DNA from 3 places in the Sphingobacterium spiritivorum genome. Region 1 is predicted to be linked to each of the others. Evidence: riboswitches for the same ligand, from Rfam matches in the RefSeq annotation. Region 1 holds a riboswitch; each other region holds the start of a gene.
The links. A riboswitch is a leader RNA that binds a small molecule or an ion and turns the genes downstream of it on or off. The one in region 1 is predicted to bind S-adenosylmethionine.
Positions count from the first base shown of each region.

Region 2: linked by a shared signal. The riboswitch ahead of I6J03_RS00995 (hypothetical protein) and the one ahead of I6J03_RS10870 (methylenetetrahydrofolate reductase) in region 1 are both predicted to bind S-adenosylmethionine.
Region 3: linked by a shared signal. The riboswitch ahead of metE (5-methyltetrahydropteroyltriglutamate--homocysteine S-methyltransferase) and the one ahead of I6J03_RS10870 (methylenetetrahydrofolate reductase) in region 1 are both predicted to bind S-adenosylmethionine.

Region 1 is NZ_CP068082.1:2,580,538-2,585,660, forward strand. It holds gene I6J03_RS10850 (UvrD-helicase domain-containing protein) at 1-405, opposite strand, end outside; gene I6J03_RS10855 (30S ribosomal protein S16) at 642-1,181, shown strand; gene rimM (ribosome maturation factor RimM) at 1,296-1,820, shown strand; gene I6J03_RS10865 (hypothetical protein) at 2,019-2,741, shown strand; SAM riboswitch class I at 2,809-2,915, shown strand; gene I6J03_RS10870 (methylenetetrahydrofolate reductase) at 3,025-3,981, shown strand; gene I6J03_RS10875 (porin family protein) at 4,061-4,648, opposite strand; gene I6J03_RS10880 (glutamine--tRNA ligase/YqeY domain fusion protein) at 4,850-5,123, opposite strand, start outside.
Region 2 is NZ_CP068082.1:205,879-211,001, forward strand. It holds gene I6J03_RS00990 (bifunctional alpha,alpha-trehalose-phosphate synthase (UDP-forming)/trehalose-phosphatase) at 1-1,289, opposite strand, end outside; SAM-I-IV-variant riboswitch at 1,565-1,658, shown strand; gene I6J03_RS00995 (hypothetical protein) at 1,724-1,987, shown strand; gene I6J03_RS01000 (RagB/SusD family nutrient uptake outer membrane protein) at 2,204-3,691, opposite strand; gene I6J03_RS01005 (SusC/RagA family TonB-linked outer membrane protein) at 3,703-5,123, opposite strand, start outside.
Region 3 is NZ_CP068082.1:1,582,296-1,587,418, forward strand. It holds gene I6J03_RS06610 (sensor histidine kinase) at 1-1,396, shown strand, start outside; gene I6J03_RS06615 (response regulator transcription factor) at 1,444-2,139, shown strand; gene I6J03_RS06620 (phosphatase PAP2 family protein) at 2,342-3,130, shown strand; SAM riboswitch class I at 3,203-3,311, shown strand; gene metE (5-methyltetrahydropteroyltriglutamate--homocysteine S-methyltransferase) at 3,392-5,123, shown strand, end outside.

The DNA of each region.
Region 1 (5,123 bases):
AGCGGCATCAAGTCCCAGCTCAAATGCAAATCCACGAATTACCTTTTGCACGAAACCATCAATAGTGCTGACGGAAAAATGGCTATAGTCATGCAGGATACGTCGGTATATTTTCTGTGCCCGATCCTGTAATTCTATATTGGAATACTGCGGATAGGCTTTTAAAAGCAGCTGTCTGTAGTTGTCAGTTCCGGGAGATGGGTCATTGTTTGCCAGTCCTTTTAATACATCCAGAATCCGGGTTTTCATCTCCTCCGTTGCTTTGTTCGTAAAGGTTACAGCTAATATTTCGCGATATTTATATTCGTGATGAAATAACAGCGTCAGATAGTGCACTGCAAGGCTGAATGTTTTACCTGATCCTGCTGAAGCTTTAAGTATTTTTAGAGGTAAGATCCCTGACATAAATAAAATGCATATGTTTTACAAAGGATGAAGTTACATATTATTTGGCAAGAGCCCTTCTCCTAATCAAAAAGTAAGACCGCAATTCGTTTATGAAGATTCTATAGTCTGAAGACAGTTGAATTTAATCCCTTGATTAGATAAGAGTTGACAATCCGGAATAATCTTTTTATCTTTGCGTCCCCTCTTACATACAGTACGGGGGATATGTTGAATACATAAAACAAAATTAAAACATGGCAACTAAAATCAGATTGCAAAGACATGGTAAAAAAGGAAAACCTTTTTACCACGTAGTAGTAGCAGATTCACGTGCACCACGTGATGGTAAATTCATCGAACGTCTTGGTTCTTACAACCCTAACACAAATCCTGCAACAATCGTTTTGGATTTCGAAAAAGCGTTAGATTGGATGAACAAAGGTGCTCAACCTACTGATACTGCTCGCGCTATCCTTTCTTACAAAGGTGTATTGTACAAAAAACACTTAGAAGGTGGTGTGAAAAAAGGTGCTTTCGATGAAGCAAAAGCTGAAGAACTATTCGCAGAATGGTCTAAAGAAAAAACTGCTAAAATCGATGGTAAAAAAGATAGCCTGACTTCTTCTAAAGAAGAAGCTAAGAAAGCTGCATTAGCCGCTGAAGCTAAGAAAAAAGCTGACAAAGCAGCTGCTATCGCTGCAAAAAACACTCCTGCAGTAGAAGAATCTGCTGAAGAAGTGGAAGCACCAGAAGCTACTGAAGGCGCTGAAAACACTGAAGAAACTGAAGGATAATCACATATCACGAAGTAAAAAATTAAGCCGTCCCGGTTTTCGGGACGGCTTTTTTGTAAAAGATGGAATCGGATAGTCCGTCTGAATCTTTATTTTTATATTTTACCTTACATCATGACCATAGATCAGAGTTTTTATATTGGATACATCAGCAAGACAAGAGGACTGAAGGGAGAGCTGCAGCTGTTTTTTGAATTTGAAGATTATCAGGATCTGGATATTGATGTACTTTTTGTGGAGATCAATAAGAAGCTTGTACCCTACTTTGTAGAAAATATCAAGTTACAATCCAATAGTACAGCCTATCTCAATCTTGAAGATGTAGATCATATTGATAAAGCACAGCCTCTGGTACATAAAAAACTGTACCTTCCTAATGATAAGATGCCTGAGCGTGATCCTGATGATTTCAGGCTGACTGATCTCAAAGGCTTTCTGGTTATTGACGAAGTACATGGTGAACTGGGAGAGATCGTGGAAGTTCAGGAATTGCCTCAGCAATTTATCGCAAGGGTTGATTTTAACGGAAAAGAGCTGATGTTTCCGTTAAATGATGATCTGATACTGGGGATTGATCCTGAAGAAGAGATTATTGAAGTAGATCTGCCCGAAGGCTTGGTCGAACTATATAGCGAATAAGAAAAAGCTGCTCTTTTCAGAGTAGCTTTCTCTATTTATATTCGGGAGCCAAAACTGAATTTACTGCAATCCTGTATTATGAAGTATATCCTTTTATTGCTTTTACCTTTCTTTATCGGATCGTGTACCGAAACAATCCAGCTCCAGCCGGGGAATTATCAAATGACATGCGGATATAAAGAGTCTGTCTATAAGGCTATGAAAAAGACAGATAGGGGAAGTGTAGGTTGTAACGTTGCCTGTGATCATGAAATTTATCATCGTTCTTTTCTTGCGCTCAATAAGGATAAAACTTTCGTACTGGCCATCGAGGATGTACTTATGCACGGGAATTATGAATTGGTAAAGAATAAAGTTAAGCTGAAAGATAGAGATGGATCAGAATTAATTTTGGAGATCAAGGAGCAGCAACCGGATTGTATTCAGCTTTTGGGTGTTTTTGATGAGATTAGCAGCCGCGCAATATCAGCAAATGAACGTCTGTATTTTAATTTTACTTTAGATAGTACCCAATCCGTTGAGACGGATAGTAAATTTACATACGAAGTCAATACATGGAGAATAGCTCCGATGGACAGCGAATCTGATGCTGAAATCAAGAAAAGATTATTGAATAACCTGGATTACGTCTGTGCATATGTTCAGCATGTACTTAATTCAGGCGTTTATCACGGATACAAAATGGACGGAATCCCCACTCCGTTGCGTTATCTCGAAAATGGTATTGTACTCCGCGAATGGGATAATGTACCGCAGAGCTGGAAAGATATCTTTTATGATGAGTCTGATGCATACAGAGCTTATGAGATGATGTATGAAACATTTAAGAATACGGAGGCCAACCGATATAAAAGATCGGGTCTTCTGGTGGTTTTCTATTACCTGAAAGATCTCCGGAATGCCCTAAGTGACAAACAATAAATAGAGATAAGTGGCAGGTTTTACTTTTTTAATTTTGACTTTTCACTTTGAATATCGATATTAGCTACGCTTATAGAGAAAGGCAGAGGGACTAGACCCAATGAAGCCTTGGCAACCTGTCTTGGAGACAAGGTGCTACATTCTACCCCAACTAACAAAAGGGAAAGATAAGCGGAAACACTGAATACCTGGTGTCTTTCTCTACGAGCCTTCATACATTATTTTATTATTGAAATTAAAAAAGTGTCAACATGAATGAACATGTTGAAGTTTGGCTGGCTAAATGAAAATTATTGACCATATTCAAAACGCTAAAGGTAAAACCTTGTTTTCCTTTGAGTTACTGCCCCCTGCAAAAGGACAGAGCATACAGAGTATATATAAAACCATGGACGAGTTGATGGAATTCAAACCTCCGTTTATAGATGTCACCTACCATCGCGAAGATTACCTGTATAAAGAACATGCAAACGGACTGCTGGAAAGAGTATCTTACCGTAAGCGTCCGGGAACAGTAGCGATCTGTGCTGCTATTATGAATAAATATAAGGTAGATGCTGTTCCTCACCTTATTTGTGGCGGATTTACGAAAGAGGAAACTGAAAATGCATTGATTGATCTCAATTTTCTGGGCATTGATAATGTGCTGGTGCTCCGCGGAGATGCACGGCGGGGAGATGCAGATTTTATCCCGACAGAAGGAGGACACTCTTTTGCGACAGATTTGCTGGAGCAGGTGGCTAATATGAATCAGGGCAGATATCTGCATGAGGATATCGAAACTTCAGAGAAGACCAATTTCTGTATAGGTGTTGCCGGGTATCCGGAGAAACATTTTGAAAGCCCCAACTTTAATACGGATTTCAAATTTCTAAAGAAAAAGATAGAGATGGGTGCCGAGTTTATTGTAACCCAAATGTTTTTTAACGTTCAGAAATACAAAGATTTTGTTATCAAATGTCGGGAGCATGATATTAATGTCCCTATTATTCCGGGTTTGAAACCTATTACTTCCAAGAAACAGCTGGTGACGTTACCGCGTGTCTTTCATCTGGATATTCCTGAAGAACTTAGTGATGCCATAGCTGATTGTCATACTAATGCCGATGTAAGGCAGGTAGGACAGGAATGGCTGGTGCAACAATGTAAGGAACTGATCGAATTCGGAGCTCCGGTGCTTCACTTCTATACGATGAGTAATCCTGGGCCTACCAAAAAGATTGTAGAACAATTGTTTTAAATGCGTTTTAAATCAACAAATGAGAAGGCCTGCATAATATGAATATACAGGCCTTGCTCGTTAAATAGGGTGCTGGGGGTTAAAAGATATATTTGAGTCCGAATTTGACTCCGTTTTGAAATCCTGAATTCACACCGATGTTAAAGTCATTTGCTGTTTCTCCATCCTTAGGTTTCACCGCTGACCAGCCAACCAGTCCGAAGGATGCTTCTATTGAAAAGTGACTGCTCATAAAATAATCTATCCCGGGAGATAACTGTACACCGTATCCGGTGAATTTGATGTCTGTTTTGACTCCATTTGCGTCAATGCTATTTTTGCCGAAGGTCAGAGGAACTGCTGCCTGACCAAAAATTAAAAAGTTGTCCGTGATACCCCAATATTTCCGGGCCAATGGTTGTACAATGAATGCCTCTTCTTTGCCGACAACATCAGGGACAGTTTTATCTTTCTGCCCTAAATATCCTACCCCCAGACCAATTGCAGTCGTAGGTGCAACGAATGTACCCACAACCGGAAGTACACTATAATGCTGGATATTACCATCCGATTGAGTAGAATAACCTGCTTCACCCATGATAAACCATTTTCCTTTGAATCCCTGAGCCTGAACAGCTGTGTTACCGATTAGTAACATTGCAATAATTGAGAATAATAACTTTTTCATAGCATATAATATTTGTTTAACTACTTCAAATCTAAGTAGCACAGGAGCTTAAAAATATGATCGGAATCAGGAATTAAAATAAGTGCAGAGACAATTTTGTATTTTGGAAAAGGGAAGAGAATAATGCAGATAGGTAGCATGAAAAAGTCCTGTTCTTCTTTCGCAGAACAGGACTTTTTTTTAAAAAATGTGAAGATATGGTTATCCTTTTTTGACTTCTTTTGCCCAGGAGTCTTTGAGGGTAACGGTACGGTTAAATACCAGCTGATCCTTAGTGGAACGGGTATCTAATGTATAATATCCCAATCGGATAAACTGATAGCCTTTGCCTAATTCTGCATTTGCCATATCAGGCTCTAAGTAAGCTTTAGGAATAATTTTAAGGCTGTCTGTATTGATGGTAGATTTGAAGTCCTCTTCTGCAGCAGGATTTTCTACATTAAACAGACGGTCGTATAGTCTTACCTCAGCTTCT
Region 2 (5,123 bases), 2.4 Mb from region 1:
TCTTCTGTCATTTCTAATGCCTGCATCAGACTTTGGGCTACACCATAGGCATCATTCGGATTGACAATCAGTGCATCCGGAAGCTCACGGGCAGCACCTGCCATCTCACTTAATACCAATACCCCATGTTGCTCCGGATGACTGGCAATATATTCCTTACAGACCAGATTCATACCGTCCCGTATAGGCGTTACCAGACATACATCCGCCGAAACATACAATGCAGATAACTCTTCCATAGGGTAAGAATTATAGAAGTATGCAATAGGTGTCCAGTCCTCTGTACCATATGTAGCATTCACTCTTCCTACAGAACGGTCCACTTCATCCTTTAGCATCTTATACTGCGGAACCTGATCTCTGGAAGGGACTACCAGCATATAGTAGACCACTTCTTTCATATAAGACGGATATTCCTTCAGCAGATTTTCAAAAGCGTGGATCCGTTCCAATATCCCTTTGCTGTAATCCAGTCGGTCTACAGACAGAATAATTTTGCGATGCCGGAAATTATCTCTGATCGTCTCCGCCCGCTCCCGAATGCTACTTTCTTTGGCCAGCTTTTCAAACTTACTGTTATCTATACCCATAGGATAAGCCTCTACAAATACGGTTCTTCCACCGTGTTGTAAACTATTGTCCTTATTTTTAGTCCCCAGAATATGCGAACAGGCATCAATAAAATATTGCGAATCATTAAACGTATGAAATCCGATCAGATCTGCTCCCAGTAAACCATTGAGCAATTCATTTCGCCAGGGGATCAGACGGAACAGCTCGTGTGAAGGAAAAGGAATATGTTGAAAATAGGCAATGGAAATTTCGTTTTTAAAAGCCCTTATCTGGCTTGGAAGCAACATCAGCTGATAATCATGTATCCAGACCTCATCATTATCCTGAATGTAACCTTTGATAATATTTGAAAATTTGATATTGACATTCAGGTAAGTTTGCCAGTTGGCTTCATCATATATTGCGTAACTGGGTCTGTAATGACAAATCGGCCATAAAACTTCATTTGAAAAACCTTCATAAAAGCCTTCCAGTTCCTCCTGATCAAGAAATACAGGAACAAGGTTCAATGTCTGTAATTTTGCTCTGATCTCCTTTTCTTCAGTTTCATTTTCAGGAACGATACCGGGCCAGCCTATCCAGATATTTCCTCCGGTATTGTAAATAGATCCTAAACCTGTAGCCAATCCTCCTTCACTAGGCATGAAATTAAGTCCTTGATCGGTACGTTCTATTTTTATAGGAAGTCTGTTAGAAACTATGATAGTTTTACTCATTTTATTTTATTTTTTTGAAGCCCAAATACGATTTTGAGCAAATACATAGGTGAGAAGTTTAGGCATATGCCCGATATTCAATAAACAACAAATCGTCGTTTTTGTTTAAAATAATTGATTTTTTTATATCAAAAAGGCATTTTTTCACACAGACTATACTCCTTTCAAGCCAATTCTGTCCGGCCTGCTCTTTTGTCAAAAAGCAGATTAACAAACAGGTCCGAAAATATTAATGAATAAAAATTTGGATTATTAAAATAAAGTCTATAATTTTGGTAGAGTATTCAGAATTGTTCGAAACAATACCAACCGAGTGGAGTCACCACGGTGGTAAAATAATACGGGTGTCCGCCAAAATAAACGTCAATCACGACTTATTTTAAGCCCAGGTTCTGAATACAATTTATGGTTAAACGTTTTTAATTTTAAATGGTATGTCAACACCGATTCAACTTTATCAGGATTTTTTGGAAATCTTTCAAAAGTACAGCGTTCAGGAATTAATAGAAGTCAATAATCAGGATTTACAGGAACATGGCCGGCCGGGTTCCAGAGGCGCTTTCCGTACGGCATTATTACATGCATTTTCGCTAAGGGGATTAGACCTCTCCAGAATAGTGTCCAAAGAGGATGGATTTACTTCTATCACTATTTCAGCCCTTCGTCTGGAAGATAATGTACTGATACCTATTAATTAAAGAGTATACCGGATAAATCTGTTAGTCGTACCAACGTATAGCAAAGCAAAAGATCTGTAATGCATCTTAGCGTATGCTACAGTTAGTTTTGATAGTATACTATTTTTCTAAATACTTTTACACAGTCCAATAACAATCTGCCTGAGTCACGATTTACAGCGGTCTCAGGCAGATTTATACTGTTCTCTGAAAAGTAGTGAATATAAATCTGATGTTTTACCAGCCGGGGTTTTGGGTCAGATTGAGATTGACGGTAACATCTCTCTCCGGAATACCCCAAACAAATTTATTATCACCTGCTGTCACACGCTTACTTTCAAAATCAGCTCCTTTCATGATCATGTCCATAGATTGTGGATTTTTCCTTTCAAACCCTTCTCTCCATCTTTTTAAATCGTCTAACCTAAATCCTTCAAATGCTAATTCACGAAAACGTTCATCTTTTATTTCATTTAACAGCATTTGACCTGTCACATTTATTGCTGTCAGCCCTCTTGCTTTACGAAGCTCATTTATGCGCTTTACAGCATCTTCTTCCTGCTCAATCATATAGGATGCTTCTGCAGAGATCAGGTAGTATTCTGCTATTCGGAAAACTTTCTGTGAATTATAGTTAGTATTAAGATCAGTCATCAACGAACGGTTCCCTGGCCACTTGTTTACAATTCTAAACCCTTCATATCTACTTCCCTGAATGAATATAGGCACTACTTTAAAATATGCTGCCTTACGGTAGTCCGTATTGCTAAATTTATCAATGACCCATTGTGAAGGCAGAAAATCAGGTCTGTAATTCCTTCCTCCGGTATTATAACCATAGAATATACTCATTGTATTTGGCCGTTCGTCAGGAGACCTTACAGCAGGCTCAAAGATAATTTCATCTTTAGTATCTTCTGACCACATTTTCAAAACACCTTCAGCTGAATTGTAAAGTGTATACCTTCCGCCTTTTATGAGTTCTTCTGCAGCTGCCTTAGCTCCTTCCCAATCTTGCATATACAGCCTCACTCTGGCCTCTAATGCCCATACGGCATCAATTGTAAATCTGGTCGATCCCTTAGTCCCCTGTACATCCTGAAGATTTGTTTTTGCTATACTGATATCAGATAATATCTGTGTATAGACCTCACTTACAGTTGATCTTTTAGGCTTTAAGTTTACATCGGGCTCTAATATCAGTGCAACTGCCAAGTCTGCTTTTGACGTTGATGGGTCGTAAGCCTTCGAAAATCGCAAGACAAGATTAAGATAATAATAAGCCCGGGCAAGGTGCGCATCTCCGGTATACTGATTAAGACTTTTCTGCTCCGCCTCATTAGCAGGACTGATTTTTTTGAATCCCCTGATTGCAACATTAATATTATTAATAGCTGAATAATAATTACTATATATAGTACTTATATTACCGTCTCCGGAAAGAAAGTCGGTCCATCTGTGTGGTGATCCGTTACGGTTACCGTAGCCAGCTGTTGCATTCAACATATCAGCCTGTACTTCAGTAGTAAAACTATATACACCATAGACGTTACCTCTCAATTCCCGGTAAAAGAGATTATCCCAGTTTCCGGCATCAGTTACTGATTCAAATGCGCGGGATAGATCTATTTGATCTTCAGGTAATCTCTCCACATTACATGAAATCAAACCAAACGTAATAGTCAGATATGTAATAATAGATTTGAACTTTATCATTTGTTTCATTTTCGTATTTATTAAAATTGTAATTCAATTCCCAAAACTGACTGCTTCGTATTGGGGTTTGCTCCAGTTGTGACATTGGTATCAATTTCAGGATCAGGCCCTTGATATTTGGTAAAGAGCAGTAAATTTCTTCCTGTATAATAGACCCTTGTTCCTTTGAAAAATTTCATATTCTGAAATAGTGACTTGGGCAGATTGTACCCAATAGTCAGCCCCTTGAGTCTTATAAAAGAGGCGTTTTCTATGAGTCCGGAATCAAATTGATTCACCTGTCCATATTTTGGAAACCTCGTCTGATCGCCTGGAGCTTTCCAGTAATCGCGGACGTTACGGGATTGATTGAAGCCTGCAAAATTTGAAGAATTCTCAAAGAAATACCGATCGTTGTTGATCAGGTATTTTCCGGATGAAAAAATGAAATCTGCATTCACATAAATACCTTTATAGCCGGATTGAAAACCAAAACCTCCATTAAACGGCGGGTATCTCTTGATACCTGTACTCTGTTGCAAAGCAGAGGAGCTAAACACAGAAGTAACCCGGCCGGGATCTTTTGTCGTCTGAGAAATATCATCTCCCGGCATAAACCATTCCATCAAACCAGTTTCTGGATTTACGCCAGACTGAATCGGATAGAAAAACTCGATAGGTTTTCCGACAACCCAACTCACACCGGTATTAGGGATAATCCAATAATTTTTCCCCTGAAATAATTCCGTTACTTTCTGTTGCACTACCCCCAGATTGACATAAGGACTAAAATAATAATCAGAAGATCTGACAATATCTACACTAAAACTGATATCCATCCCTCTGTTTCTGAGCGAACCTACGTTTTCAGTAATAGCAGAAAATCCAGAAGTATATGGATAAGGTACATCAACCAGCATATTTTTAGTCACTCTGTTGAAAAATTCTATGTCCAGATTTAACCTGTCAAATAACCGTACTCCGAATCCAACATTGGTTTTGATCTGTTCTTCCCAGGCCAGATTAGGATTACCGGGTTGAACTATTCCCCAGGAAGTCTGTCCGTCATATATGTTTGCAGAAACAGTGTTTAGAGAATTATAGTTACCGATCGCAGAGTTCCCTGAAGTTCCTGTACTTGCTCGGATTTGTAATGTATTAATCCAGTCTACATCTGATAAGAATTTTTCTTTTTTCATATTCCACATACCTCCCACTGACCAGAAAGTAGCTTTTCTATTCTCCCTGCCAAAACGGGAAGATTCATCCTGCCGGAGTGTACCATCGATATAGTAGGTATCATTATATCCGTAACTCAACCTTCCGAAATATGAATTATAAGCATATTGTGTTTTGGTCTGTCCAACATTCTTATTTTTCGATCCCGCGGATAACAGTATTAAGGCATCATCTGTCAATCCCTCAACAGATGCAGAAAAATTCTGCTCATCATAGTCCGAGA
Region 3 (5,123 bases), 1.0 Mb from region 1:
TCTGATTTCGCAAGGTGTATATGAGGACAATTCTATTGGCAACTCCATCGAGGTATATGCAGTGGGTGATAAAATCGCGCGTATTGCAGCAAAAGACGATAGCTGCCGATACCTTGCTTTCTTGAACCCGTATGAATTAAACTCACTGGATTTTACGATCAAGACATTACCCCCAAAAGCAGATATGAAGATTGCACTTCGTATACATGCCTTAGAGAATAAACTCAAACTGTCTCAACTTGATGATGCCAGCAATCTCTATGACTCTATCGCCGTAATCGGCGGTAAGAAAAATGATGTAATTGAAGATTTTGCTGCCAGTATGGAGCTTTCCAAACGTCCGTTAAAGAGTCGTATCGATGTTAGTTTCCTCAAGAAAGAGCTTACACGGGAACTTTCCAACAGGGATATTAACTCTAAATTCAATATTGAAGTCAAAGAGAATAATAGTATTCTGTACAATATTAATACACTTGGTGAACTGGATAAACCTCAGAAGCACAACAGCTACTCTACGCTGCTGTTTCAGGGAGATGTCGGAAATGCACCCGGCAAACTGACCATTACCTTTACGGACAAGCGTAATATTATCATGGACAATATGGGATACCTCTTCTTTCCGATGGGAGCCTTACTTGTGTTACTGATCGGTTGCTTTGCCTATACACTGACCACGATCTTCCGTCAAAAGAAAATCTCAGAGATGAAGACCGACTTTATCAACAATATGACCCATGAGTTCAAAACTCCTGTAGCGACCATCATGATTGCGAGTGAGTCTCTCCGGGATCCGGAAATAATTGCAGACGAAAGAAGAGTAAATCGCCTGGCCAATATTATTTACGATGAGAATGTCCGATTGGGAGATCATATTGAAAGGGTACTCAATATCGCCAGACTGGAAAAAGAGAATCTGAAAATAGACCGCATGGATGTCCGGATCAATGACCTGACCAATGCGGTACTGGACAGCATGCAGCTGCAGATTCAAAAATCCAAAGGCACACTGGAAACTTTTCTGGAGGCAAAGGATGATGTCGTGATCGGTGACGAATTACACCTCTCCAATGTACTGTTTAATCTGGTCGACAATGCCATCAAATACAGTAAAGACAGTCCGCATATTACCGTCAGAACCCACAACCATAAAAATACGATAGTGATATCCGTCAGTGACAAGGGAATCGGTATGACGCGCGACCAGCAGCAGAAGATCTTTGATCAGTTTTACCGGATTCCTACAGGTAATATTCACAATGTAAAAGGGTTTGGTCTCGGACTGAGTTATGTAAATGATATTATCAAACGTCTGGACGGTAAGATACAGGTGAAAAGTGAAAAGGATAAGGGCACAAATTTTGATATTACATTGCCACTGAAAGGGCACAAATTATAATTAGAAATGCTGCTGCTCCGGCAACAGTTATTATCAATCAGAAAAATATGCAAATTATGCAAAAAATATTATTAGCGGAAGATGATCCTAATCTGGGTGAGCTTCTGAAAGACTATCTGGAACTGAAAGGTAAATTCGATGTCACACTTTGTCAGGATGGAGAAGAAGCGCTTGTCGCCTTCCATAAAGACCAGTATGATCTATGTATCCTGGATGTCATGATGCCCAAAAAAGATGGATTTTCGCTTGGAAAAGATATCCGCAAAACAAACACTACAGTGCCTGTGATATATGCTACTGCCAAAGGAATGATGGAGGATAAAACTCAGGCATTTGAATTAGGCGGAGATGATTATATTACAAAGCCATTTCGGGTAGAAGAACTTTTACTTCGCATAAATGCTCTTCTGAAAAGAAGCTCCAGAGATAAAGAAGAAGAAACTGCGGATAAGTTTGAAATCGGAGATTACTTCTTTGACTATACCAGTCAGCAGATTTCTTATAAGGGTCAACAGCAGAAACTGTCAACAAAAGAAGCAGAATTACTACGCTTACTGTGCCTGAAGAAAAATGATGTCCTTACCCGCGAAGAGGCTCTTTTAAAAATCTGGCACGATGACAATTACTTCACAGGAAGAAGCATGGATGTATTCCTGAGTAAGCTCCGCAAATACCTGCGGGAGGATCCGAGTGTAGAAATCGTCAATGTACACGGTAAAGGTTACAAGCTGCTCGTCAGCTAACAAAATATAAAAACATACAGATAATTATTGTCTCTTAATTTTATGATTTCAGGAGGCAATAATTATCCTTAAATCGCAACACACACTAACATCATCTTCATTAACAGGATCATAATCTGGTATATGAAGGTATTCTGAGTTTTTATCCATAAGATTATCCAGCCACCCCGGTGGTTGTTATCACACTTACAAACGAATTCCTATGACATTAATGCGCACTGTCATTACTTTTCTTATCCTGCTAATATGTTCTGGCCAATCGCTGCCAGCACAACAAGACACAACCAAACAATACAGCGATACCCTGCAAAATACGACTCTCAAAAAAAGCTTTTGGAGACAAATCCCTTACAAGGAAATTGCGATGCCTGCAGGATTACTGACCTATGGTATTATTTCAAGGGAAAGCCATTTCCTTATTCATCAGGACAATGATATCAACAATGTATTGCGAAAAAATATAGACGAAAAATTTACCATAGATGATTTTAGCCAGTACACACCGTTACTTAGTATTTATGTGTTGGATCTGGCAGGCATAAAAGCCCGGCATAACCTCAAAGAGCGGCTGTTTGTTTCAGGTGTATCTTATGCCATTATGGCCACAACTGTATATACCATCAAAAGTACAGGCAATGTCTGGCGTCCGGACAACTCTGCGAATAATTCTTTTCCTTCCGGACATGCTGCTACAGCATTTGCCGGAGCAGAATTATTATGGCAGGAGTATAAAGACCAGTCTATCTGGTATGGAATTGCAGGGTATACAGTAGCAGCCGGAACCGGATTTTTCAGAATGTACAATAATAAACATTGGTTTTCGGACGTAGTCATGGGAGCAGGTATCGGCATGCTCAGTACCAAGATAGGATACTGGTTACTCCCTCTTGTGGACAAGCACCTGCAGCATAATCCCTCTTCTTCTGTTACAGTCGTCACACCTTTTTATAATGGAAAACAAACCGGACTGTCTGCAAGCGTCCAATTCTGATCAACAGCAGACTATTCTGACGATTTATTAAAATATTTTTGGGATTTAGAAACCTAATCCCGATATTAGCATCGCTTATAGAGAAAGGCCGAGGGACTAGACCCGAAGAAGCCTTAGCAACCTGTCACTTGACAAGGTGCTAAATTCTACCCCGCTTGGACACAGGAGGGAAAGATAAGCCGAAGTCACTGCATCTGGTGTCCTTCCTCTTTAGCAAAGTAGTTTTATGGAGTTAAGAAAAATTAAACAACAATCATTTTTATGTTATTAACTAACAATTTAGGCTACCCTCGTGTGGGCGCATTCCGCGAATTGAAAAAAGCCAATGAAGCCTATTGGGCAAAAAAGATTAGTGCTGAGGAATTATTAGATGCAGCAAAACAAATCCGTGAAGGAAACTGGAAAACTCAAAAAGATGCGGGTATAGACCTTATTCCTTCCAATGATTTCTCTTTCTATGACCAAGTGTTAGACCTATCTTTGACAGTAGGTGCTATTCCTGCGCGTTACAATTCTTTATTGAATAAAATCGATCGTAACTACAATCTGGATCTTTATTTTGCAATGGCACGTGGCTTCCAGCAGGAAGGTGTCGATGTAACGGCAATGGAGATGACCAAATGGTTTGATACCAACTACCACTATATCGTTCCGGAATTTACAAAGAATCAGGAATTCAAATTGACTTCTGAAAAATTCTTAAACGAATACAATGAAGCAAAAGCATCAGGTATCGAGACCAAACCGGTACTGATCGGCCCTATCACTTACCTGTTATTAGGAAAAGAGAAAGAAGCAGGATTTGACCGTATCGACCTTATCGAAAACCTGATCCCTGTATACGAACAGATTCTTGGCAAACTTGCAGAAGCAGGTGCACAATATGTACAGATTGATGAGCCTTTCCTTGCTTTAGATATCAATAGCAAAACACGCGCTTTATATCAGACGGTATTTGAAAAACTATCCGCAGCAGCTAAAGGTATCAAACTTATTGTAGCGACTTATTTTGAAGCGCTTCGTGATAATGAGGAAACTGCTTTAAATCTTCCTGTACATGCTCTACACTTAGATCTGGTACGCGGAGAAAATCAACTGGATACTGTTTTAGCAAAAGTTCCCGCTTCTTTAACACTTTCATTAGGTGTTGTGGAAGGCCGTAATATCTGGAAAAATGATTATGAAAAATCATTAGGTCAGATCAAAAAAGCTGTTGATGCATTAGGTAAAGACCGTGTATGGGTTGCTCCTTCCAGCTCATTGCTACATGTGCCGTTTGATTTGGATAATGAAGACAACGAAGAGTCTTTACCAAAAGAAGTTAAAAACTGGTTAGCATTTGCTAAACAAAAATTAGCAGAAGTAAAAGACCTTGCTATTCTTGCTGAAGGTGAAGTGGATGCGAAAACAGCTGAACGCTTTGAAGCAAATAAAGCTGCTGCTGAAAGCCGCCGTACTTCTCCCCTTATCCATAAACCGGAAGTAAAAGAACGTACTGCAAACATTACAGATGATGATGCAACCCGTACTTCACCATTTGCAAACCGTAAAGCTGCACAACAGGCTAAATTTAACTTACCTTCATTTGCAACAACTACCATCGGTTCGTTCCCGCAAACGAAAGATGTCCGTAAATGGAGAGCAGACCTGAAAAAAGGAAGTATCACGCAAGAACAATATGACAAAGAAATCGCTGAAGAGACAGAACGTACTATCCGTCTTCAGGAGCAATTAGATATCGATGTACTGGTACACGGAGAATTCGAGCGTAATGACATGGTTGAATACTTCGGTGAGCAATTGGCCGGATATGCATTCACTAAAAACGGATGGGTTCAGTCTTACGGTTCACGTTGTGTGAAACCTCCGGTTATCTACGGTGACGTATACCGTCCTGCAGATATGACTGTACGCTGGTCTGCATATGCACAATCTCTGACCAACCGTCCTGTAAAAGGAATGTTGACTGGTCCTGTTACGATCTTACAATGGT